DNA from 2 places in the Synechocystis sp. LKSZ1 genome. Region 1 is predicted to be linked to the other one. Evidence: riboswitches for the same ligand, from Rfam matches in the RefSeq annotation. Region 1 holds a riboswitch; the other holds the start of a gene.

Region 1 (11,917 bases):
GTTCCTCCTAAACGAGATACCTTTTCGTAGGCCTGGTCTAGGCCCTCGGGCACTTGCCCACCCCGAGAACGCACAAACCCCTTGATGGCATCTACGGCTCCTTTACGATATTCATGACTGCCCACATCGGTGCCACTCATGCGGGTACGAGCTGAAAATTCGATCCCCTCAGCTTGACTGATATCGATGTTGAGGGCGGCCCCCATTTTTTCTGCTAGTTGAATAATAGAGCGCCCTTCAGGGGTTTCATCAAAGACGCTAGCGGCATAGCAAATCTGGGCCGTTTCTTGGCAGTCATGACCGTTAAGAGGAATAAATTCATCGGCCAAACGATTGCCGAGGGTGATGGTTCCCGTTTTATCCAAAACGAGGGTGTTGATGTCACCGCAGGCCTCGACGGCCCGGCCAGAGGTCGCAATCACGTTAAACTGGGCCACCCGGTCCATGCCAGCAATGCCGATGGCACTGAGCAAGCCGCCAATGGTAGTGGGAATCAGGGCCACCAGCAAGGAGATCAAAATAGCAATGGTCGAGCCAGCCCGCAGACTATTCCCCGCAGCTTCTCCCAGCAGACTGGCGACAAAATCGGCAATGTAGCTCGAAAAAGGCGGGATAGTGGCCACCACAATCAAGAAAACCTGAGTGAGCACCACCAACAGAACCGTGAGGGCAATTTCATTGGGGGTCTTCGTCCGTTCAGCCCCTTCCACCAGGGCGATCATGCGGTCGATAAATCCCTGGCCTGGATCTTGGGTAATCCGCACAATCAGTTCATCGGAAACGAGACGGGTTCCCCCCGTTACCGAACTCATAATGTCTGTTCCCGGTTGCTTCAAAACAGGGGCCGATTCTCCGGTAATGGCCGACTCATCCACCGAAGCAATGCCTTGGATCACTTCCCCATCGGCGGGGATCAGGTCTCCCGCTACTACCTTCACCTGGTCTCCCTGACGCAGGGCCGTGGAACTGACTTCCTGAATCGTGCCATCCGCCAGGAGTTTACGGGCGTAGGTATCCTGCCGAGTGGAGCGCAGGGACTCCGCCTGGGCCTTCCCTCGGCCCTCAGCAACAGACTCCGCAAAGTTAGCAAAGAGGACAGTCAAAAACAAAATAATGGTGATCAGACCATTCAGGATGCGTTGCTGGTTGGGATCACTGGGAATGGTACCGAAGAGATTAGGGTCTAGGGTCAGAAAAAGGGTAATGAGGGTTCCCAGCCAGACTACAAACATGACGGGATTGCGAACCGCAATACGGGGGTCTAGCTTGAAAAAAGCGGCCTGAATTGCCCGTTGATAGAGGCCCTGGCGGTTAACTTTAGGCGTATGGCGACGTGATTCCCTTGGCCCTCTGGGACGGCGAGGGGGGTTCGTAACAGGAGACGGTTCAGGTGTTTCCATAGCGATAACTGTTTTATCTCAATCCTTTAAATTAGGGCGACAGATCCTTCTCTTTACCCCTCCGCCTACGGCACCGCCCCTTGGCAAGGGGAGGACGGGTGGGGTCGATGGTTTTGTTCTGCTTGAGCGGCTTAGGATTAACTTCTTGGGATCTAGGTAGGGCTGGTGCCGCTAGCAATTTGGAAGGCCTCAGCAACTGGGCCCAGGGCCAGCCAGGGGAAGAAAGTTAAGGCCCCCATGATCAAAATGACGCCTGCGGTTATACCGGTGAATAGAACGGTATCGGTGCGGAGAGTGCCAATGGTTGTGGGGACGGGTTGTTTGCGGGCCATGCCATCGGCCAGCAACAATAAAGCAATGATGGGTACATAACGCCCCACCAGTAGGCTAAAGCTTGTACTCAAGTTCCACCACAGGGCCGTCACCGTTGGCTTAGCGCCGGTGGCCAGGGCCAAGGGCGAGGGTTGGGAATCCCCCAGGCCTTCCAAGCCCGAACCATTATTGGCCGCCGCAGAGGCATATTCATAAATCACCTGGGAAAGGCCATGAAAGCCGGGATTACTAATGCCTTGGAAATCGGGAAAGGCCATGGCGATAGCCGCCGGAATCAAAATCGCAATGGGATGCACCAGCAAGATCAGGAAACTGGCTAACACCACTTCTCGCTTTTCAATCTTACGGCCCAAAAATTCAGGGGTCCGTCCGACCATCAGGCCGGTGACGAAGACCGCCAAGATCAGGTAGGCAAAGAGATAGGCTGTTCCTGTTCCCTGGCCACCAAAGACGATTTGTAGGAACATATTAGCCAAGGTGGCAAACCCCCCCGTTGGCATAAAGGAGTCATGCAGACTATTAACGGCCCCGCACATCGTGGCAGTGGTGACAACGGCGTAGAGGGCCGACTGGGCCCAGCCAAAGCGGACTTCCTTCCCTTCCAAGTTCGGAGCCAGCCCCCCCAGCAGGGCATTGACCGCAGGATTGCCGTTGTATTCTCCCATCACTGTAATCACGGTAAAACCGATTAAAATCCCCAGGGGAACCAGAAAAATTAACCAGGCCTGACGCAGATTTTGAGTGAAGACACCGTAGGTATAGATCAGCGAAGTGGGGATAGCAAGAATGGCGACAAGCTGAATCAGATTGGCCAAGCCATTGGGATTCTCGAAGGGATGGGCCGAATTGATCGCAAAAAAGCCCCCGCCATTTTCTCCCAGTTCCTTGATGATTTCAAAGTGAGCTACTGGCCCCCGCGCAATGGCCTGGCTCAAACTGGGATCTTCTAGGGTAGGAACCACGACAGGCCCGTCTAGGGTTTCCGGCACGCCAGCTAACATTAACAGCAAGGCCCCAACGATGCTAATCGGTAACAGGACACGAGTGATGGATAACACCAAATCCCGGTAAAAATTGCCCAAGGGCCGCCCCGTCAGGCCCCGGATAAAGGCAATGGCCACCGCAATGCCTGTCCCCGCAGAGGTAAACATGAGGTAACCAAGACCCAACATTTGCGCACCATAGCTCAGATAGGTTTCACCAGAATAGTGCTGTTGATTGGTATTCGTAATAAAAGAAATCGTCGTGTGCAGGGTTGTATCCCAAGTAGGGGCCGGGATGCCCGTCGGATTCAGGGGCAGATATTGCTGGAGGGCAATCATCGCAAAAATCAATCCGGCCATGGCCCCATTACTGAGCAGAATGGCTCTGGCGTATTGCCAACCCGTCATACTGTCGGTAGGAGAAACTTGCAGAAAGCGATAAATCAATCTCTCTATGGGTAATAAAAGAGAATCAAAAATCGTTTTTTCTGCCAGAAATACGCGAGCTAAATAGCGACCGAGAAAGGGCATAAGGGCGACCACAATCACGAGGGTCAGCGCAATTTGAAAAAAACCTTGTAACATTTTTGTTTTGGTTTGCCTAGGTGACTGGCATTAAGTCTTGATGCTTGATCACTCAATAAATAGAGCTGTATTTACTGGTAACGTTCTAGAAAATCCAAGGCCTGATTCCGCAGTTCATAGTATTCCGTCGTTTCCCGAAGCGCATGGTGGTCGCGAGGACGGGGTAAATTAATTTCCATCACCTTGCCAATCACTGCGCCAGGGCCATTGGTCATCATCACCACCCGGTCGGACATAAAAATGGCCTCATCAACATCGTGGGTAATCATCATCACGGCCTGGCGATGATTCTCCCAAATATCCAAAACCTGCTGTTGTAGTTTGGGCCGCGTCAGGGCATCTAGCGCTCCGAAGGGTTCATCTAATAGCAACATTTTAGGACGAGTTGCCAAGGCCCTGGCCACACCGACCCTTTGCTTCATCCCCCTGATAGCTCATGGGGATATTTATCGGCGGCAGGCAAGAGATTAACCATGGCCAAATGCTCATCAACGACCTTATTTTTTTCTCCGGGACTCATTTTTTTAAAGACCTCATCCACCGCTAAGCGCACATTTTCCCGCACCGTTAGCCAGGGCAGTAAAGAATATCCCTGAAACACCATCATCCGCTCTGCTCCCGGTTTGCGAATGGCCTTGCCCTCTAGGGTAATCAAGCCCGAGGTCGGCCGGTCTAAACCCGCTACTAGGCGTAGGAGGGTTGATTTTCCGCAACCAGAATGGCCAATGACTGATACATATTCCTGCGTGCCAACGGTTAAATTAATGTCTTCAAGAACGGTAAAAGGACTGCCATCGGGCTTAGTAAAGGATTTGGAAACATTTTCGACGACTAAAAAGCCGTCATTGGGGGAAAAATGCTCTGAGGAGGCAAAATTAAGGGTATTGGAACGAACCATGGGATACCTCAATGAACACAAGAGTAAATTTTTAAGACAAGGCAAAAATTAGAGGGCGATGGGCGCGAATCTCAAAGTTCTGAATATAGCCATTGGGATTACTGGGATCAAAGGAACGTTGATCAATAAACCTGTCGGCTGGCTCAACTTTGTAGTCTTCTGCCGGACAAGGAATCCCCATTTCCGTTGCAATTTCTCGATAGAGATCTGTACGCCAGGCCTGACGCAGAATCGTATCCGCCTGGGCTGGAAGCTCTCGCACCTGGCCCCAACGAGTGGCTTGGGTCATTAACCACAGGCCCTGGGATTGCCAGAGAAAGGTGGAATGATCATGGGGAATCTGGACCAATTCGGGGGGCAACTCAAAGAAAATGGTGGTGTCAATGTTGTCCCGCCAGCGGGGTTTATCATCAAAGCCACCGTAGTTGTAGTCCCCCACAATACCGGGTTTCGTATATTTGTCCTTAGCCCCGGTAAAGGCCCGTTGGGAAATAATCCGAGCTACCTCCGCCCGGTTTTCAGGCCGACTGCAATATTGGCAGGCCTCGATCATGGCCTTCACCAGAGAACGATAGGTTTTGGGATACTGGTCGATAAAAGTCTGGGAAACTGCTAGCACGCGGTCGGGATGGCCCTGCCAAATTTCTCGGCCCTGGGCAAAGGTAAAACCAATGCCCTCATTGCCTGTAATCGCTCGGGTATTCCAGGGTTCCGCCACCATATAGGCCTGCATTGCTCCCATGCGCATATTGCTCACCATTTGGGGGGGCGGGGTAATAATGACGCGAAATTCTTGGATGGGATCGACCCCTGCGGCAGCGACTAGGTAGCGAACAAAGTATTCATAGATAGAAGAACTCAGCACTACTGCAAAGACCCGTTGATCGAGGGGCACTTGTGCAAAGTAACGTTTCAAATCCTGGCCAAAACGAGGCAGATCGCCTTGATAGTCTTGCCAGGGCCGAACGCCAGCATCCCATAGCCCTTGGTTAAAGGTAATTGCGTTGCCGTGACGATGGATAGTCATAGCAGCACAGAGAGGGAAGTGTCGTGCCCCTTCTGCACCGAGACGAGCATTGGTGACGGCCCCAGAGACAACAGGGGAAGCGTCAAGACGGCCAAAAATAATGCCGTCACGGGAATTTCCCCAACTGGCCTCCCGACTCAGCTTTACATTTAAACCGTATTTGTGAAAGAAACCCTTTTCCCAGGCAATTGCAAAGGGGGCACAGTCATTGACCGGCACAAAGCCTACGGTTAAATTCGGCTTTTCTAGCGTGGCGGGATCGACTACGGGCGGTTGTAATTCAGCTTGGCGATGTATTTGATTAGGGGAGGGAGAAGAACTACAGCTAGAGAGACTAGCTACCGCTGCCGTCGCGCCGCAGGCCTGTAGAAAGGCCCGCCTTGTCCAAGTATTCTTCATCACAAGTACTCCTACTAGCGTTTAGCTGGGCGATGGGTGACGGCCATTTGCAGGCTTGCTAGGGCATAGTCTAATATCAGACCCGTTATACCAATCACAAATACTGCGAGGAAAACAGAACTCACATTCAAGCGATTCCACTCATCCCAAACGAAAAAGCCAATACCAATACCACCGGTCAGCATCTCAACGGCGACAATCACTAGCCAGGCAATGCCTAAACTGATCCGTAATCCTGTGAAAATATAGGGCAAACTAGCAGGTAGAACAATTTTGACCAATTGTTTCCAGCGAGGCATTTCCAGAACCTGGGCCACTTCTAAATAATCCTTGGGAACATTAGAAACACCTTCTGCCGTATTGATAATGGTTGACCAAAGAGAGGTAATAAAAATCACAAAAATTGCTGAGGGTTCAGCGGCGTTGAAAATTGCTAACGCAATGGGCAACCAAACCAAAGGAGAAACGGGTTTAAAAACTTGGATAATTGGGTTAAATACGAGCCAGGCTGGACGGGAGATCCCAATTAAGAAACCAAGGGGAACGGCTACGATGGCACCTAGTAAAAAACCAATACAAACCCGAGTTAAGCTCGCCAGTAATAGCCACCCTAGGCCTAAATCACCAGGGCCTCGTCGATAAAAAGGATTGATGATCAAATCCAGATTACTCATCAGAGCTTCTGGTGGTGTCGGCATCATTTCATGACGAACGAGGGCCACTGCCCACCAGAGGAGAATAACCCCTGTAAAGCCGAGCAAAGGATAGAGAAAGGTGTCTTGTAAAATAAAGGGTTTAGATTTCCGCCAAGTTGAACTCACTGCAACAGAAATCACGGAAAGATTAAGTTGAATTGACATCGCCGTACACCAAAATCAAGGCAGGACAATATAGACCGATGCGGTCTAGGGATACTGATGATATCAAGTCATTAAAAATGCTGATTCCTCAGTTTCCTCTCTATGCCTACGGGGTTAGCTGTCGGACTAGGACTGAGAGATGTCCCTCTAGAAAAACCTCGATTTTCTGGACTGACGAGGTTGAACCAGATACGCCCCTTGGTTTGGGTCCCCCGCTTTAGGCTTTTCGGCCTAAACTCGGCTAACGAGATGCAGAGGATTATAACATAACTTTGCCAAAACTGCCCCTCTCCGTAACCTCAATAGCAAAGAAAAGACAATACACAGGCTCTGAATACGAAGAAAAATGACGACACCAGTCTCCCCAAGAAGAATCGCCATCTAATACCAATCCTCCAAATTAAGGCTACAGATGTTTACCCCTCCGCCTACGGCACCTCCCCTTGCGAAGGGGAGGACGGGTGGGGTCTAGTTATGTAGTCGGGCTTTAGAGATTTGGTATAAATCTTTTTTTAGATACCCTTGAGCTTGCCTTTCCCTTCAATGTGGACTACCTATGTGTGCGATTTTCAGCGGGATATCCCCAGTGATCTGGAAAAAGCTGAACAATAGTAGTAGTGAAGCCACTAGGTCAAGATTGCGTAACCTTTCTTCGTGCTTTGTCACGATGTTGAGCAAATTTTCAAGTTAGGATTGGGTCAAATCCTAGGGAGATGTGTTGCCATGTCCGATAACCTTGAGCACCTCTGTGCAGAATTGGAGAATTTAGACCCAGTTGATCTCGTGACCGGGGCCGATTGTCGGGCCCAAGCCCAGGAGGTCTTAGCCAACCCTTCCATTGCGCTGCGTCTGAAAACCTTGGTCGCTGACCTTTTGATGCAAGCAAATCAGCGTCTTGTCCTCAAAACCGTTGGTGGGGAAGATAGCTACTAAACCACGGGAAAGGCCAGTTGATCGGGTTCGATTAACTTCGGAAAATCTTTAAAAATGAGGGTGCAGGCCTTGACATATTTCTGAGCCCAAGTTTGGGCCAGTTGAATCTGTTCCTGAGTCAGGGCCTGTTTTTTAGGGCCCTTGGTTGTAATTTTGTCAGTGGCAGGGTCTAGGTAAAATTGCTCGAACCACTCGGTTTTGGGTTGGGCCGACTGCCAATAGCGCCGGGCCATGGTGTTGCCAAGGTAATGATTTCCCAAAGCACTCAGATGATTCAAGGTCAGCAATAACTCCTCGACGGTTAAATCGGTGGGCAGGGCCGGGGTGACAATTGCCGTCGAAGCTTGGGACGCAGAGACCGTTGGGGCCGTCGTGAGGCCTTGAGCTACTTTCTTAAGACCCGCTTTCTCCGGGTTAAAGTTCGGATCAAAGCCAGTTTTGCCGTTGTATTTAGCCTGGCTAAAATTCGCACCGGTGAGATTAGCCCCATTTAAAAATGTGCCATTGAGACAGGCCTCCTGGAGATTGGCGCGGGTCAAGTAGGCCCCGGTACAGAGCGCATTTTCTAGGTTACTCTGCTGGAGGTTCGCTTTGATCAGATACGTCTTAATCAATGAGGCCTTGGTCAGATTGGCCTGGGTAAGATTAGCGCCGGAAAAGTCGGCCCCATTGCAATAGGCCTCAGTGAAATTGGCCCCACTCAGGTTGGTATCCCGTAGGTTGGCCTCAGTGAAATCGGTGCCACTAAAATCTGCCCCCGACAAATCTAGGCCATGAAGGTCTACCCGCCGTAGCTGTAGATTTTGAAAATTGCGTTGTCCGGCTTGATATTGGGCCTGTATTTCCTGACTCGTACTACTCTGAACCATGGTGATGGCAATTCCTGTGGCGTGACGAGGGTTGAATAAGTAAATGCTTTAGCCAAAGCCTCTACTAAAATAACGCTTTTTAGGGAAGGGTAGAGGAGCGGCCGACTTGAGTATCAGCTCAAAATAACTTGACAATGGTATTGCCGTTGAAACTGTTCCTCTTGCAGGGCCTCTAAGCATTGATGGAGGTCAGTCACCAGTTCGGTGGTTGGTAGCGGCGGTTGGGCCCGTAACCGTTTTCCCAAAGCCAGAACGAGGGGCGTGGTCACCGGGCCAAGATTCCAGGTGGCAGGAAGGGTTTCCACCGACCAAGATGCTTCCTGGTGAACCAATCGGAGAAGCTGTTGCAGGATGTCTTCTGGGGAGAGAGCGGGAAGCTCTGCTTCTCGGCGATGATGCTCCTTGGGGGCCAAGATTGGGGGGAGAGGGGACTCAACGACAGCAACAGGGGGAAAATCAGTAGAGGGTGTTCTAGCTGGGTCACTGACTTGTAAATCAATGAGCCGGACTTCATAGCGATTTTTATCCTTATAGGTGTTGAAATCTAATTCCACCACCACGTCGTAGGTTTGCTGGGGGTCGATCTCTTCCTTGGTATGGCCCCACCAAATACCCGGAAACCCTTCAGGACTACTGTTGTCCTTGAGATAAAACGTGAGTTTGGGATACATGACTGGTCGGCCTGCCCAATCCTTTTGATCACTCCAAAGACGCTCAAAACGGCAACCTTTGATCAGTAAACGCGGCGCCGGATTGCCCATGCCACAGGGTTCTAGTAATTTCAACTCCTGAAATAATTCTCGGCCCAGGTCGGCTACTGTCACCGTTAAATCCACCTCCACCTGGGGGCCAAGGGCCACTAAATCACCGTAGGTTTGCCAGAATCGTTGATTGATGGCCTCTCGGAAAAGGGATAGATTCTCTAGGGGCAGACTCAGACCCGCCGCGAAGGGATGACCGCCAAAGCCCAATAGTAGCTCCGCTTGGGACTGGAGTAGGTCGTAGAGATCGATATTGCGAATTGAGCGGGCCGAGCCTCGGACAATAGTCCCTGTCGCTTCCAACTGACGACAGAGGAGAATGGTCGGACGGCCATAATCCTGGGCAATTTTGCTGGCCACCAGGCCCAGAATTCCTGCCGGCCATTGGGGATCTTCGAGGACAATCACCCCTGTAGTCGAAAGATCCAGCCGTTGGACTTGTTTCTCTACCTCCGCGCTGATGGTTTTTTGCAGACTTTTGCGGCGACTATTGGCCAGTTCCGTGGCCTCCGCCAGGGCTGCACAGCGCTCTGATTGACGACTGGTGAGCAGTTCCACCCCAAAGCTGGCGTCGCCATGGATACGACTAATGGCATTAATGCGGGGGCCAATGCCAAAGGAAATATCCGTCGGGCGGTCGCCGTTGCCCTTACAGTATTCCAAGAGTTTAGCCACCCCCGGGCGGGACTGGGTTTGAGGTTGTTTTTGCAGTTGTTCGATGCCCTTTTGGGCCAGGTAACGACAGTCCCCTGTTAGTTGCACGAGATCAGCGATCAGACCAATGGCCACTAGATCCAGGAGGTCACTCAGGGGTTGCTGGGGAATGGTCGGAAAACTTTCATAAAGAGCCTCCACCAATTTATAGGCCACCGCCACACCGGAGAGATGGTACAGGGGATGGTTTTCGGCAAAGTAGCGGGGGTTGATCATGGCCACCACCGGGGGACGCTCCTCCGGCAAGGTATGGTGATCGGTGATGATCAGGTCTAGGCCCCAAGCCAGGGCCTGGTCAATTTCTCGGAGGGAAGTACTACCCGTATCACAGGTGACAATTAGACGCACCCCTTCTCCGGCCAGGCGTTCCAGTTGGGGCAGATTCAGGCCATGGGATTCCCGGAGACGGTGGGGAATATAGTAGGTTAACTGCTCTCCCTGGGGAAAAAACTGGCCCAGGCCCTCCCACAACACACTGGTGGCCGTAACCCCATCGGCATCAAAATCCCCCCAGATGACCACCTTTTCCCCGGTTTCGCGGGCCTGGTGCAAACGCTGGACAGCCCACTTCATTTCCTGGCCAAAGGCAAAGGGGCTGGTGGGGCGGTAGGCCTGGGCATCAACAAAGGCCTGGAGTTGGGCCTCATCCCGAATCCCGCGTTGCCACAGCAGTTGGGCCGCAAAATAACCGTTGGACTGGGCACAGTAGCGGGACACCGCCTGCCAAAATTGGGCCGGGAGGTTAGCGGGGGGCTGAATCTGCCAGTGGGCCGGGGCCATGATCGGGAGCCTAACCCACTAACTGCTTCACCGTATCTACGATCTGGGGCGGCTGAACAATGGTCAAACGCTCTAGGGCGCCATTGTAGGGGGTGGGGATATCCTGGGAGGAGAGGCGAACCACCGGCCCATCCAGTTCGTCGAAGAGTTGGTCGTTAATCAGGGCAATCAATTCTGCAGCAATCCCCCCGGTTTTCATGCACTCTTCCACAATGATCACCCGATGGGTTTTGCGAATGGAGGCACTAATTGTCTCCATGTCAAAGGGCTTGAGGGAGATGAGGTCAATAATTTCCGGGTCGTAGCCGTCCTTTTCCAATTGCTTCAGGGCCTGGAGACAGTGGTGGCGCATCCGGGAATAGGTCAAAATTGTCACGTCTTTACCGGGGCGCACAATTTCCGCCTTGTCCAGAGGCACAATGTATTCGTGATCCGGCAGGTTTTCCTTGAGGTTGTAGAGCAGAACATGCTCAAAGAAAAGCACCGGGTTGTCATCTCGAATGGCGGCCTTGAGCAGGCCCTTGGCATTGTAGGGGGTGGAACAGGCGACAATTTTCAGGCCCGGCACCGCATGGAAATAGGCCTCTAGACGCTGGGAATGCTCGGCCCCTAGTTGCCGACCGACTCCCCCTGGCCCCCGAATCACCATGGGAATTTTGAAATTTCCGCCGGAGGTGTAGCGTAACATCCCGGCATTGTTAGCAATTTGGTTAAAGGCTAGGAGCAGAAAGCCCATGTTCATGCCTTCGATCACCGGCCGCAGGCCCGTCATAGCAGCCCCCACAGCCATCCCCGTAAAGCTATTTTCAGCAATGGGAGTATCCAGAACCCGCCATTCGCCGTACTTTTGATATAAATCTTTCGTCACCTTATAGGAACCACCGTAGTGGCCCACATCTTCACCAAGGACAAAGACGGTGTCATCCCGTCCCATTTCTTCATCAAGGGCTTGTCTGAGGGCATTAAATAACAGAGTTTCTGCCATGGTCTCTGGGTTCTAGGGTTTCAGCAATCACGAATACTAACACTTCGCCATTATAGGACGTTCTGGCCTTGGCTTTGGTGCAATCTAGGGGAGGTCGAGGGCCAGTTGATAGTCGAGGTTTTCCGCTTGGAGATTGGTGAGCACCAGTTCGTAATAGCCCGTTTCCGGCAAGCTTCCAGACCACTGATACTGGGGACTGTTCTCTAGTAAAACAGCCTGGCCCGTTGGGGAATAGAGGGAGAGTCGTCCTCCCGTTGGAGCCGAGAGCTTGAGGGTCAAGATTTGTTGGGCTTCGAGGGCAATCACAAAGGCTTTACCTTGGCCCGGTGGCAGTTGGCCAGTAGTGGTCAGTTGATGTTCCCCTGGATTAAAACTCAATTTTTCGTAGGC
Region 2 (11,917 bases), 830 kb from region 1:
AGGTGGATTTTCTCCGACATGATCAGGGCAATCACCCCAATAAAGACCGCTAAAGAGAGGAGAGCAGGGAAATTAGTCACCATAGAAGTCCGGGGTAGGGGGTTTTAAAATCGGTTGCTCAAGCAGGGGTTAGGATCGAGTTAACCCTTTAGGAAATATTGCTGCGGTATTTAAACCAAGCATTAATCACCAGCTTTTCGAGCTCGATCCAAACAAACATCAGCAGACTGAACCCGAAGCAGACGGCTAGTTCCTGGCCACTGAGCCAGTGGGTACCAAAAAAGTTGCGAAAAGGCGCCACGTAGATCAGGAGTAGTTGCAACAGGGAGGTGAAGCCCACCGCGGCCAGAATGTAAGGGTTAGAAAAGGGATTGAGGCGAACAATCAGTTGGGTATCGGAACGCACTGCTAAGGCGTGACCCATCTGAGCCAGACAGAGAGTCGTAAATACCATGGTTTTCCAGCGTTCTGGGTTGGGACTCCCTTGGGTGTATTGATAGGCCCAAACCATCAGCGCAATGGTCAAGACAGCAAAAATAATACCGATGCGGAGCATATAGGCCCCCAGGCCGCGAGAGAAAATACTTTCCCGAGGATTGTAGGGGGGCCGACTCATCACATTAGGCTCTGCTGGTTCCATCGCCAGGGCCAAGGCCGGTAAACCATCGGTGACTAGGTTCATCCAGAGAATTTGGAGGGGGGACAATGGCACGCCCCCCAGGCCCAGTAAGGGCGCAGCCGCAATCACTAAAACTTCGCCGATGTTACTGCCCAAAATGTACTTAATGAAGCGACGAATATTGTCGTAAACCACCCGGCCTTCTTCAGTGGCGGCGACAATGGTGGCAAAATTATCGTCCAAGAGGATCATGTCACTGGCCTCTTTACTAACATCGGTGCCGGTAATGCCCATAGCAATACCAATATCCGCTTGTTTGAGGGCCGGTGCATCATTCACCCCATCGCCGGTCATGGCCACGAACTGGCCTTGATTTTGCAAAGCGTGGACGATCCAAAGCTTATGTTCTGGTGCAACGCGGGCATAGACACTCACGTCTCCCACAATACGGTCAAGCTCTAGCTGGCCGATTTGTTCTAAGTCTTTCCCTGTCAGGATTTCGGTACCCGGCTGGGCAATGCCGAGGTCGTAGGCAATGGCTTGGGCTGTGAGTTGGTGGTCTCCCGTAATCATGATCGGCCGAATCCCAGCGGCTAAACACTGTTGCACCGCTAGCTTGACCTCTGGACGGGGCGCATCAATCATCCCGACGAGGCCGAGCCAGACTAAATCCTTTTCCGCCTCATCCAGGTTGCCATCGGGTAAGGTGCGATAGGCAAAACCCAGGACTCGCAGGCCCTGGGCCGCCCATTGATCGTTGATCTGGAGAATGGCTTGACGACCTTCTGGGGTTAGCTCTGTAGGGGTGGCGTCGCTTTGCTGATACCGACAGGCCTCCAGCAGAATTTCCGGGGAGCCTTTACTAAATACCAGGTGATGACCCGTGGCAGAGGCTTTCTCAACGATCACGGCCATGCGTTTACGCTCGGAGGAGAAGGGGATTTCCGCCCGTCTCGGCATGTTTTCCCCGAGGACTTCTCGGTACAAGCCGGCTTTAGCCGCCAGGGTCAGCAGGGCCCCTTCCGTGGGATCGCCCAGGATGATCCATTGGCCCTCTTTTTGTTGCAAAAGGGCATCGTTACAAAGGACGCAGGCCATGAGCAGGAGTTCAGCTTCTGCTTCTAGTTCATCGACGGTTTGGCCCTGCCGTTGGATGTCCCCCAGAGGACTATAACCTTCCCCCGTTACCTGATAGAGGGTACTGGGCGTAGTAAACTGCTGTACCACCATTTTATTTTGGGTGAGGGTGCCGGTCTTGTCGGAACAAATGGTCGTGACGGAGCCAAGGGTTTCCACTGCCGGTAACTTACGGATCAGGGCCTGGCGACGCACCATCCGCTGGGTGCCAATGGCCAAGGTGACAGTCACCACGGCTGGCAGGCCTTCAGGCACCACGGCAACAGCCATACTGAGGGACACTTCCAGTAGGCCCTCAAAGGTTTGCCATCCCATCCGCAGAACACCCACCGTCACTACCAGGGCCACCAAGGCCAAGGAACTGCTAACGAGAACATTGCCCAACTGGCTCATGCGCTGTTGTAGCGGCGTCGGCTCCGTTTCCACCGATTGAATTAGGGTGGCAATGCGGCCAATTTCCGTATCCATACCGGTTTTGGTCACGACCACCATGCCCCGGCCCTGCACCACTTCTGTGCCCTGAAAAACAAGGTTGCGGCGGTCTCCCAGGGCTGCATCATCGCTCAGGATGGCCTGGGGTTGCTTGAGCAGGGCCTCGGCTTCTCCCGTCAGGGTCGCTTCACGAATTTGCAGATTCTGAGCCTCTAGCAGACGACCATCGGCGGCCACTTGTACCCCCGCTTCGAGGAGCATGATGTCCCCAGGGACTAATTCCTTCGCTTCTACTTCCAGGGTTTGGCCCTGGCGAATAACCCGTACCTGGGGAGAAGACAGACGTTTAAGGGCGGCTAGGGCCTTTTCTGCCCGACTTTCCTGGAGATAACCCAGCAGGCCATTCAGAATCACAATCGCAAAAATGGCAATAGCATCCTTCGGAAACTTGCCCTGGCGTAGATCGATAATCCCTGATACCACCGCCACGGCAATCAGCATCACCAACATAATGTTAGTGAACTGCTCCCAAAGAATGGTCAGAGGATGGCGGCCCGCCATTTCCTGTAGTTCATTCCAGCCCAAAATTTGCCGACGCTCTGCAACTTGTTCGGTGGTTAAGCCCTTAGTGGGGTCGCTCTGCAAGGTTTGCAGGGCCGCTTCAGCAGACAGCGTATGCCAGGCATAGTCATTGGGATTAATGAAATCGGTTTTGGCAGTACTGGGGAAATTCATTAGTGGTTAGGGGAAGTCGGAGAAGTGTTGGTAAGGAATTGTCGAGCAATAGCGGCCGATGGCATCCAGTCCACAGGAAAGCCGAAGAAGCTGATTCGGTAATCCTGAGTGACGTGGCTCAGGGCCTTTGCCAGGGAGATTTTGATGCTAGAACCAAAAGCCTTGATACTGCACCACCTAGCAAAATGATTTAAAATAGCCAATTGTCAATTCTTTGCATTGAACGCCTCAACTTTAGTACAGGTTGGCGGTAACAGAGTCGTCGCTCGCTGAGTGCCTGAATAAAGCAAAAGCATTGCCGAACAATGCTCATCCATTTATTAGTTTTCCCTCACGGCTGACGGGGTTAGCTGACGGGCTAGAAATGAGAGTTTTTCTTCTCCAAACACGTGGAGATGCGCCCCGGATATGGTTCCCCCGCTTTCTGAACTGGGTAGGCTTCAGACCAGAAATTAAGCTGACTTAATACTGTTTACTTAGTGCCAAAGCATAACATTAAGTGTCCCAGGGCTTCAATGGCCCGGAGGAAAGGGTACCGCTATGGCAAAATGGAGAACATTGCCCACCTGCGGCTTTGAATATCCCGTTAATAGTCTTAATTTTCTCTAAACGATCCATGACCGCAACCCTCTCCGCTCCCCCGAAAACGCGCCGTGTTGTTTTTCCTTTTACGGCCATCGTGGGCCAAGATGAAATGAAATTGGCCCTGCTCCTCAATGTCATCGACCCTAAAATTGGTGGGGTGATGATCATGGGCGACCGGGGAACGGGGAAATCAACGACCATCCGGGCCTTGGCTGACCTCCTGCCCGAAATTGAAGTTGTGGCCAACGACCCCTTTAATTCCCATCCCAGCGACCCGGATTTAATGAGTGACCAAGTCCGGGAGCAGGTGGAACAACAAACGCCCCTGGCCATTGCCAAGAAAAAAGTGACCATGGTGGATCTGCCTCTGGGGGCGACGGAAGACCGCGTCTGCGGCACCATCGATATTGAAAAGGCCCTTTCGGAAGGGGTTAAGGCCTTTGAACCCGGCCTCTTAGCCAAAGCTAATCGCGGCATTCTCTACGTGGATGAGGTGAACTTACTCGACGACCACCTGGTGGATGTCCTGCTCGACTCCGCTGCCGGGGGGTGGAACACCGTTGAGCGGGAAGGCATCTCCATTCGCCATCCGGCCCGGTTTGTGTTAGTGGGTTCTGGCAACCCCGAGGAAGGAGAACTACGGCCCCAACTCCTCGACCGCTTTGGCATGCACGCCGAAATTCATACAGTACGGGAGCCGGCCCTGCGGGTCAAAATTGTGGAACAGCGCTCGGCCTTTGACCAAAATCCCCTGCCCTTCTGTGAACAGTACCAGGCCCAGCAGGATGAACTGCAAGCCAAACTCGTTCAAGCCCAAAATCTGTTGCCTAACGTCAGCATCGACTACGACCTGCGGGTGAAAATTTCTGAGGTGTGCTCGGAGTTGGATGTGGATGGTCTACGGGGGGATATCGTTACCAATCGAGCCGCTAAGGCCCTCACCGCCTTTGAGGGCCGCCAGGAAGTGACGATAGATGATATTCGTCGGGTGATCGTGCTCTGCCTACGCCACCGCCTACGCAAAGACCCCCTCGAGTCCATTGATTCGGGCTATAAAGTTGAAAAGGCCTTTAATCGTGTCTTTGGCCTAGAAAGCGAGGCTTAGACCTTAGGATTTTTCTCGGTTTTCGGCTCGCTTGAGTTGTAAAACCGAGCATTGGCCCATCCCGATCAGGCCCCCGGCAAGGGCCCCTAACCAAAGAAAACGTCGGCCGTAGAGTTCCTGATAGCCTTGGCTAACATAAGTTTGTACTTGACTAGACTGGCGGCGGAGGGCAACCTGGCCCATGCCCCAACCAATGGTGGCCCCGATCAGGCTTGTCATCACGCCGGCCGCTAAAATGAGACGATAATTCATTCCCTCACCTCTCTGGCTAATGGCCAAACCAGATAAAGCCCAGGCCCCCTAGGGTAAAGAGCATCAAGAGATGGTTCATCCAGTCGTCAATAGTCCAATCTTTAAACATGGTCTTGATCCTGACTCGGCCTAGTTTGCTTTGCCTGGGCGCATTTTACGCTGGAAGTGAGTATCAACGCTCAAGAGAGGCAATAGGAAAGAGTTGTTAACAATGTCACCACTATACCCACTTTGGATCGAGATAATGATGATATTCGTCATTAATGTTTGAAATCTTAAACTTACAAAACCCCTTTAGAACTGGGAATAGCGCCGGCCCGGCGGGGGTCAATCTCTACGGCCATGCGGGTGGCGCGGGCAAAGGCCTTGAAAGTAGCCTCAATAATATGATGGGAATTGATCCCATCCAGCTGGCGGATATGTAGAGTCATCTGGCTATGGTTCACCAAGGCCACAAAGAATTCCCGTACCAGTTGGGTGTCGTAGGTGCCCACCCGTTGGGTGGGAATTGTCAGGCCATACTGTAGATGGGGCCGGCCAGAAAAGTCGAGGGCCACTTGGATCAAGGCTTCATCGAGGGGAGCCACAAAATGCCCAAAACGAACGATGCCCCGACGGTCTCCCAGGGCCTGGGCCAGGGCCTGTCCCAGGGTAATACCCACGTCCTCATTGGTGTGGTGGTCATCAATTTCAATATCCCCCGTGGCGCGTACTTCCAGATCAATCAGACCATGGGAGGCTATTTGCTGGAGCATGTGATCCAAGAAGGGAACTCCCGTCCTCGCCTGACAATGGCCCTGGCCGTCTAGGTTCAAGCTGACAAAAACATCCGTTTCTTTGGTGGTGCGTTGGATACTTGCCGTCCGGTCGAGGTGGCTTGAACTCGTGGTAACCAGGCTTTGCATGGAAGTTTGGGAAGAATGGTAGAGGTAATCGTTTTTTATCATAGCGGTTGACCGCCTTCCCCAGGGTCAACAGAAACGTCCTGACCATAAGTACTAATTGCTTGCTCTAACGCGACAATCAAAGGGGGAAGACTTTGATGGATGGTATCCCAAACGACCTCTAGATCGATGTCATCATACTCGTGAACGAGTCGATTTCTCATCCCATTGATGGCTCTCCAGGGAATAGTCGTTAGCTGTTGCTGGGTTTCGTCTGAAATACGCTTACTGGCTTCTGCAATCACGAGCAATCGACGAATTGTTGCGTCTTGACACTGTAAATCGACGGCTATATCGTTCATTGATTTTCCGTTGATATAGTTTTGAATAATGCGCGCAGAGGTCAGCATGTCAAGCAAGTATTGAAGCTCTCTCTCCATAAATCACCTGGGCAGAACGCAGAATAGCCTGACGGCGAAGCGGGTTACGACTCGCTTCAATCCCTTTACGGGTCACGAGATCAACATCACGCTGAAACAGCGTTTTTAGCTCATCTTCCATCTCACTGAGATCAAAGAGCGTCGGATGGGCCTCTGGATGGAATTGCACCATGACATCAATGTCACTCTCAGAGCAAAAGTCATCCCTGAGAACAGAACCAAAGAGAGCAAACTCCAAGATCTGCCATTTGTGGCAAAAGTCGGCAATCTTATCCATGGGAAGAGGAATAGCGGTTATTACCATACTAGTCTTATCTTCAAGTCAAGGGGTTTAGGGAGTACAGGAGCTCATTACCAGTTTGGAAAAGATCAAACAATTTGGCGGCGAAGAAAAGTGATCAGGGCCTCACTCACTTCCTTCGGCCAGTGTTCCTGGGGATAATGCTTGGCTTCTGGTAAGGCTACAAAACTCAGCTTCGGGTTACTTTTGGCCAGATTTTGCACTGTTTCCTCGGCCAACCAGGGATCGGCACTACCCCAGATCAAAGCCGTGGGGAGTTCTGTTTTTTGTAGGCCTTGCTCAACGGCTATCAGTTCTTGGGCCAAGTTGAGATTTTGGGCCGTAGCCATCAGGGCCCGACCGGATGCTGAGGTTTTCAGGAAAGGACGACGGTACACATCTAATTTTTCATCGCTGATCACAAAACCACTCCCCCCCTCTAGGGTTCGGTCAATCAACAGGGGGTCTTGCGTTACCATATCGCCCACAAAGGGAATCGTCCATTGCTTCATGGCCCAGGGCAGTTTAGCAGTGGAAGTGAGCGGTGTATTTAAAATGACCAGTCTTTCAATGCGCTCAGGGTTCGCCAAGGCGTACTGAATCCCTACCGAAGCTAAAAAACCCTGCACCACTAAGGAGAATTTTTCTAGATTTAAGGCCTGGAGAAAATCCGTCAGGGCCTGGCGGTAAGCCGCGGGCGTATAGGCAAACTCTCGTTTTTCTGGCTTACTGGACAGGCCAGAACCAATCCAATCGGGGGCAATGGCAGAAAAGCCCTTTTCCCCTAACTGTTCCATCACCTCACACCAGGTAAAACTCTGGGAAGGCAAGCCGTGGAGTAACACCACAGGGGGATAGGCGGCCGGCGTTGTCGGCGTTACGGCCCGGTAGAACCAGGAGAGGGGGCCAATTTGAAGGGTGTTTTCGGTCAGGGACACAGGCACTAAAGAAGATTTTGTTAAAGCTTCCCTAATCTACCCTATGGCAGAGACCCGGCGGGAGTCTCTCCCTGAAATTCTAGGGTCAGGGCCTGGAGGTGGGTCTTGGCCCGCATGCAATCCAGGGCAATTTGTTCTTTGAGGGCCGTCAGGGAAGCAAATTTTTGTTCCGGGCGCAGAAAATGACGCAGGTAGACCGTTAAGGTTTGACCGTAGAGGTCGCCGTACCAGTCAAAAATATGGACTTCCACCGCCAGATTTTTACCATCCACCGTCGGGCGATCGCCAATATTCATCACACCGGCTAAGGGTTTTGGAAAGGTCGCTCCCTGAACCGCCACCGCATAGACCCCCCAGCGAGGTAAGAGTTTATCCGCTGGTAGTTGTAGGTTAGCTGTGGGGAAACCTAATTGTTGACCCAGTTTTTGCCCCGTCGTTACCGTTCCCGTGAGACTGTAGGGCCGGCCGAGCAATTGTTGCGCCGTTTCCACCAGGCCGGCTTCAAGGGCCTGACGGATCTGGGAACTACTAATGCGTTGGCCCTGTTCTTGCTGGAGTTGAGCGACGTAAACCTGAACGCCCCAACGGGTGGCCAGGGCCTGGAGGTCTTGCACCGTGCCTTGGCGTTGGTGGCCAAAGCGAAAATCGGCCCCGACACTAATGCGCTGGGCTTGGAGTTGTTGAATCAGAATGGTTTCAATGAATTCCTTGGGACTGAGTTGGGCCAGGGCCGGACTAAAGGGCAGAAGCACAAGCTGATCGATGCCTAATTGCTCCAAAAGCTGGGCTTTTTCCTGGCGGGGAGTCAGTAGGGGTTGGCCTTGGCCACTAAAAAAAGCGCGGGGGTGGGGGTCGAAGCTGACGACGGTGGGATGGCAGGGCCTGTCAGTAGAAGGAGCTGTGATTTGTTTTAAAACCTGTTGATGGCCCAGATGAACTCCATCAAAATTCCCAAGGGCAATGGCCGTTGGTACTAAAAGTTGATTACTAGAGGAAATAACCCACACCGGATTGGTCGCTGTTGTTTGTTAGTTATTGTGGCCGAAAATCTAAGTCGGAGCAAGCACCACGCGATTCCGTCCCTCCGCCTTAGCTTGATAGAGGGCCAGATCGGCGGACTGAATCACTGCATCGGCTTGGAGGCCATGCTGGGGAATACTAGCCACTCCCAAGGAAACCGTTAGGGGCGGGAGGGTTTGGCCATGGTAAGACAGACGCAATTGAGCAATAGCCAAGCGAATATCCTCGGCCTTCTGGGCGGCCTCGGTTGGAGATGTTTCCGGCAACACCAATAATAATTCCTCGCCGCCATAGCGACAGGCCGTGTCGGATTCTCGAATGATTTCCTTTAACAACTGTCCGACTGCAACCAAGACGATGTCGCCGGCTTCATGACCAAGAGTATCATTGAACTGTTTGAAGTGGTCTAGGTCTAGCAAAATAATACCGACGGGGTAGTGGTGACGCTGAGCCCGAGCAATTTCCTTAGCGAGCATCTCCTGTAAGTAACGACGATTAAACAAATTGGTAAGCGGATCACGGATACTTTGCTGTTGTAGGCGCTCTCGCAGGGTAATGTTGGCCACGGCGGAGCCGATTTGTTCCGCTAGCGTCCGGGCCAATTGCCGCCGATTTTCGTTGAGGCTACCCACCACGACACTACAGAGATAAAACAGGCCGATAATCTCTCCCTGGGCCACCAGGGGCAGACAGAGGGATTCCTCCGGCAGATGTTTTTGGTTGAGATGATGACAACACAGACCGTGATGGTCGTGGTCGATCCAATGGGCCTGGCCCCGCCGCAGGGCCCAGCAGTCGATGGGTTTAAAAATATCTTCTGAGCAGAGGGCCAGGCCCCAGCTTGCCACCACCGCAAGATAGCTGTGGGAGGTGTCCAGTAGAAAAATTCCCCCCGCACAGTCGGGAAATAGGGGAGAAGCCAGAGTGGCAATGGTATTGCAGGCCTCCTGGACAGTTAGACAGGATTGTAGGTAGTCGCTAATCCCCGCCAACAGGATCATTTCGTCATTACGTTCTTGTAATTCTTCGAGATTTTCTTTCAATTTTTGATTGGCCCGATATAGGGCTTCTTCCGTTTTTTTGCGTCGGGTAATGTCCACATCAACGCCAATTACACGGATGGGCTGGCCCTGGTCATCGCGAATGACCGTGGCCCGACTGGCCGCCCAACGCAGGGAACCATTGGGTTTAATAAAACGAAACTCTAGGTCGTAGGGGGCCTCTTCCTCCAGGCTCCTTTTCAGGGCCGATTGCACCAGCAGGCGGTCATCGGGGTAAATCATTGCCATGACGGTTTCCAGATCGCCCTTAAACCCCCCCGGCTCAAGGCCCATAATACGTTCCAGACTCTCTGACCACAAAATTTCGTTGGTGAGAATATTCCAGTCCCAATGGCCCATATTGGCCACCTCAAAGGCTAGGCGCAGACGTTCTTCACTCTGCTGTAGGGCCTGTGTTCGTTCTAGGACTCGCTGTTCTAGCGCTTGGTTCAGTTGGGCGAGCTCTAGCTCCATGGTTTTGCGCTCGGTAATATCCATGGCGACTCCCGAAAGCGACACCACTCGGCCCGCTTCATCCAAGGTAGGTTGATATTTCACCCACATCCAGCTCAGAGAACCATCGGCTCGATAGGCTCGGTACTCCTCTTCATCCGGCCCCTGTCCGGTTTCCAGCAGTTGTTGCACCACGGCACTGTGTTTTTCCCGATCAAGTTCATGGATCATTGATGCTATTTCGGGATAGGTGGGGGGCGGTTGTTGAGGATCTAGGCCAAAGATTCCATAGACTTCCTCAGACCAGACAACTTTTTCTGAAGCAACCTCAAATTTCCAGTGCCCCAACTTGGCAATATGCTGGGCCTCTTTTAATTCTTCTTCTCGCTGACGCAGGGCCTGTTCCATCTGTTTACGGTGACTCATATCCGTCCCCACCGACAGCATTTCTCTCCCACGACCGCCGGGCAGAATTAAGCATTGATTCGTCCAGGCGATCCAAACCCGCTGACCGTTTTTACAAATATTTTCGTTCTCGTGGAATTTGAAGGTCTCAGGGTGCTCATAGACGATGGTGGTTAGGTTACTAAGATCTTCTCCATCCTCACTAACCTGGGGAACGATGGTGTCCAGTAAATTTTTGCCAATAATCTCTGCCTCGCTGTAGCCGAAAAATTGCTGGCCGTATCGATTGATAAACAAAATTTTTCCTGTTTCATCCCAGCGAATAATAATGCTATTAACTAGTTCTACTAGCTCCTGGTATTTGGCCTCACTGCTTTCTATGGCTAGCTTGGCCTGGTAACGGTCGGTAATATCAACACAGGAGCCGATATAACCAAGGAACTCCCCCGCTAAATCAAAGTTAGGAATGCCATGGTCGAGAAGCCAGCGATAGTCTCCTTGGGCATTTTTCAGACGATATTCTATTCTGAAGGCTTGACGGGCATCAAAGGCCTGGCTGTAGGTCTGCCAACAGCGTTCGAGATCGTCGGGATGCACCCCCTCGGCCCAGCCGTTGCCCTGTTCCTGCTCCAGGGAGCGCCCTGTAAAGGTCAGCCAGGGTTGATTGAAGTAAAAACAGCCCTTATCCAGGCCCGCCATCCAAATTAAGACAGGGGCTTGGTCTGCCAAGTAGAGAAATTGTTGATCGTTCTTGAGGCCCTGGCCTGACAGGACAGCTCGTTCTTGGGCCTGCTGGTTTTTTAGGTTAGCCAGTTCTGCCCGTAGAGCAGTTATCTCCTCTAAGAGTTGGGCTTTGGTAGGGTAGCTATCGCCCATAGGGTTTCTCAACGGAGTCATTGCAAAAGGGGAACTAATATCATTATCTGCCGATTTGCTTGATTGGGTATGTGATATCTCCCACTGCTAACCAGTGATATAGCGCAGAAACAAGCGGAGAGTGGCACCATAGTTAGGGATATAGGCCAGAAGTCAAACAACTACCGTGGGACACCTCGAAACAAGAATTAGCGAATTGGAAGCGGAACTCGCCGCTCTGCGTCAAACGCTCCTCAACAATGAACAGCGCTGGGAACTTGTCCTGGCCGGCACCAATGAGGGCATTTGGGATTGGGACATGGTAACGGGGGAATTATTTATTTCGCCCCGTTGGAAGGCCCTGTTGGGCTACGGTGAAACGGAAATTCCCAACCACATTAACGCCTGGGATCTATTGATGCACCCGGAAGACCGGGCCCACGTTGAGGAAACCTTCCAGGCCTATCTCGCTGGCAAAATTCCCACCTACAGCGTGGAAATGCGACTGCGGCGCAAGGATGGCACCTATCAATGGATTTGTTCTCGGGGGCAGGTTCTCCGCAATGAGCAGGGCGAACCCGTCCGCATGGCCGGCTCCAATATGGACATTAGTCGTCGCAAAAAAACTGAGGCGGAGCTCAACCAAGAGCAACAACTGCTTCGTTCCTTGATGAATGCCATTCCTGATTTAATTTTTTTCAAGGATTGCTACGGCCTGTACCAACTTTGCAATGACG

Evidence for each region. A riboswitch is a leader RNA that binds a small molecule or an ion and turns the genes downstream of it on or off. The one in region 1 is predicted to bind cyclic di-AMP.
Region 2: another riboswitch for cyclic di-AMP. It lies ahead of ABXS88_RS09925 (cation-translocating P-type ATPase); the one in region 1 lies ahead of ntrB (nitrate ABC transporter permease).

The regions. Positions count from the first base shown of each region.
Region 1 covers NZ_AP031572.1:1,301,354-1,313,270, reverse strand. Annotated here, with positions in the region: gene kdpB (potassium-transporting ATPase subunit KdpB) at 1-1,400, opposite strand, end outside; gene kdpA (potassium-transporting ATPase subunit KdpA) at 1,553-3,301, opposite strand; partial or broken gene ABXS88_RS06220 (nitrate ABC transporter ATP-binding protein) at 3,373-4,199, opposite strand; gene ABXS88_RS06215 (CmpA/NrtA family ABC transporter substrate-binding protein) at 4,231-5,625, opposite strand; gene ntrB (nitrate ABC transporter permease) at 5,640-6,485, opposite strand; cyclic di-AMP (ydaO/yuaA leader) riboswitch at 6,577-6,738, opposite strand; gene ABXS88_RS06205 (hypothetical protein) at 7,209-7,418, shown strand; gene ABXS88_RS06200 (pentapeptide repeat-containing protein) at 7,415-8,287, opposite strand; gene recJ (single-stranded-DNA-specific exonuclease RecJ) at 8,401-10,542, opposite strand; gene ABXS88_RS06190 (alpha-ketoacid dehydrogenase subunit beta) at 10,553-11,527, opposite strand; gene ABXS88_RS06185 (hypothetical protein) at 11,612-11,917, opposite strand, start outside.
Region 2 covers NZ_AP031572.1:2,128,556-2,140,472, reverse strand. Annotated here, with positions in the region: gene ABXS88_RS09930 (ArsB/NhaD family transporter) at 1-83, opposite strand, end outside; gene ABXS88_RS09925 (cation-translocating P-type ATPase) at 149-2,923, opposite strand; cyclic di-AMP (ydaO/yuaA leader) riboswitch at 3,245-3,391, opposite strand; gene bchI (magnesium chelatase ATPase subunit I) at 3,540-4,613, shown strand; gene ABXS88_RS09915 (hypothetical protein) at 4,617-4,865, opposite strand; gene hisB (imidazoleglycerol-phosphate dehydratase HisB) at 5,147-5,770, opposite strand; gene ABXS88_RS09905 (HepT-like ribonuclease domain-containing protein) at 5,809-6,159, opposite strand; gene ABXS88_RS09900 (nucleotidyltransferase family protein) at 6,161-6,466, opposite strand; gene ABXS88_RS09895 (alpha/beta fold hydrolase) at 6,559-7,407, opposite strand; gene ABXS88_RS09890 (bifunctional riboflavin kinase/FAD synthetase) at 7,449-8,414, opposite strand; gene ABXS88_RS09885 (PAS domain-containing protein) at 8,457-11,201, opposite strand; gene ABXS88_RS09880 (PAS domain S-box protein) at 11,368-11,917, shown strand, end outside.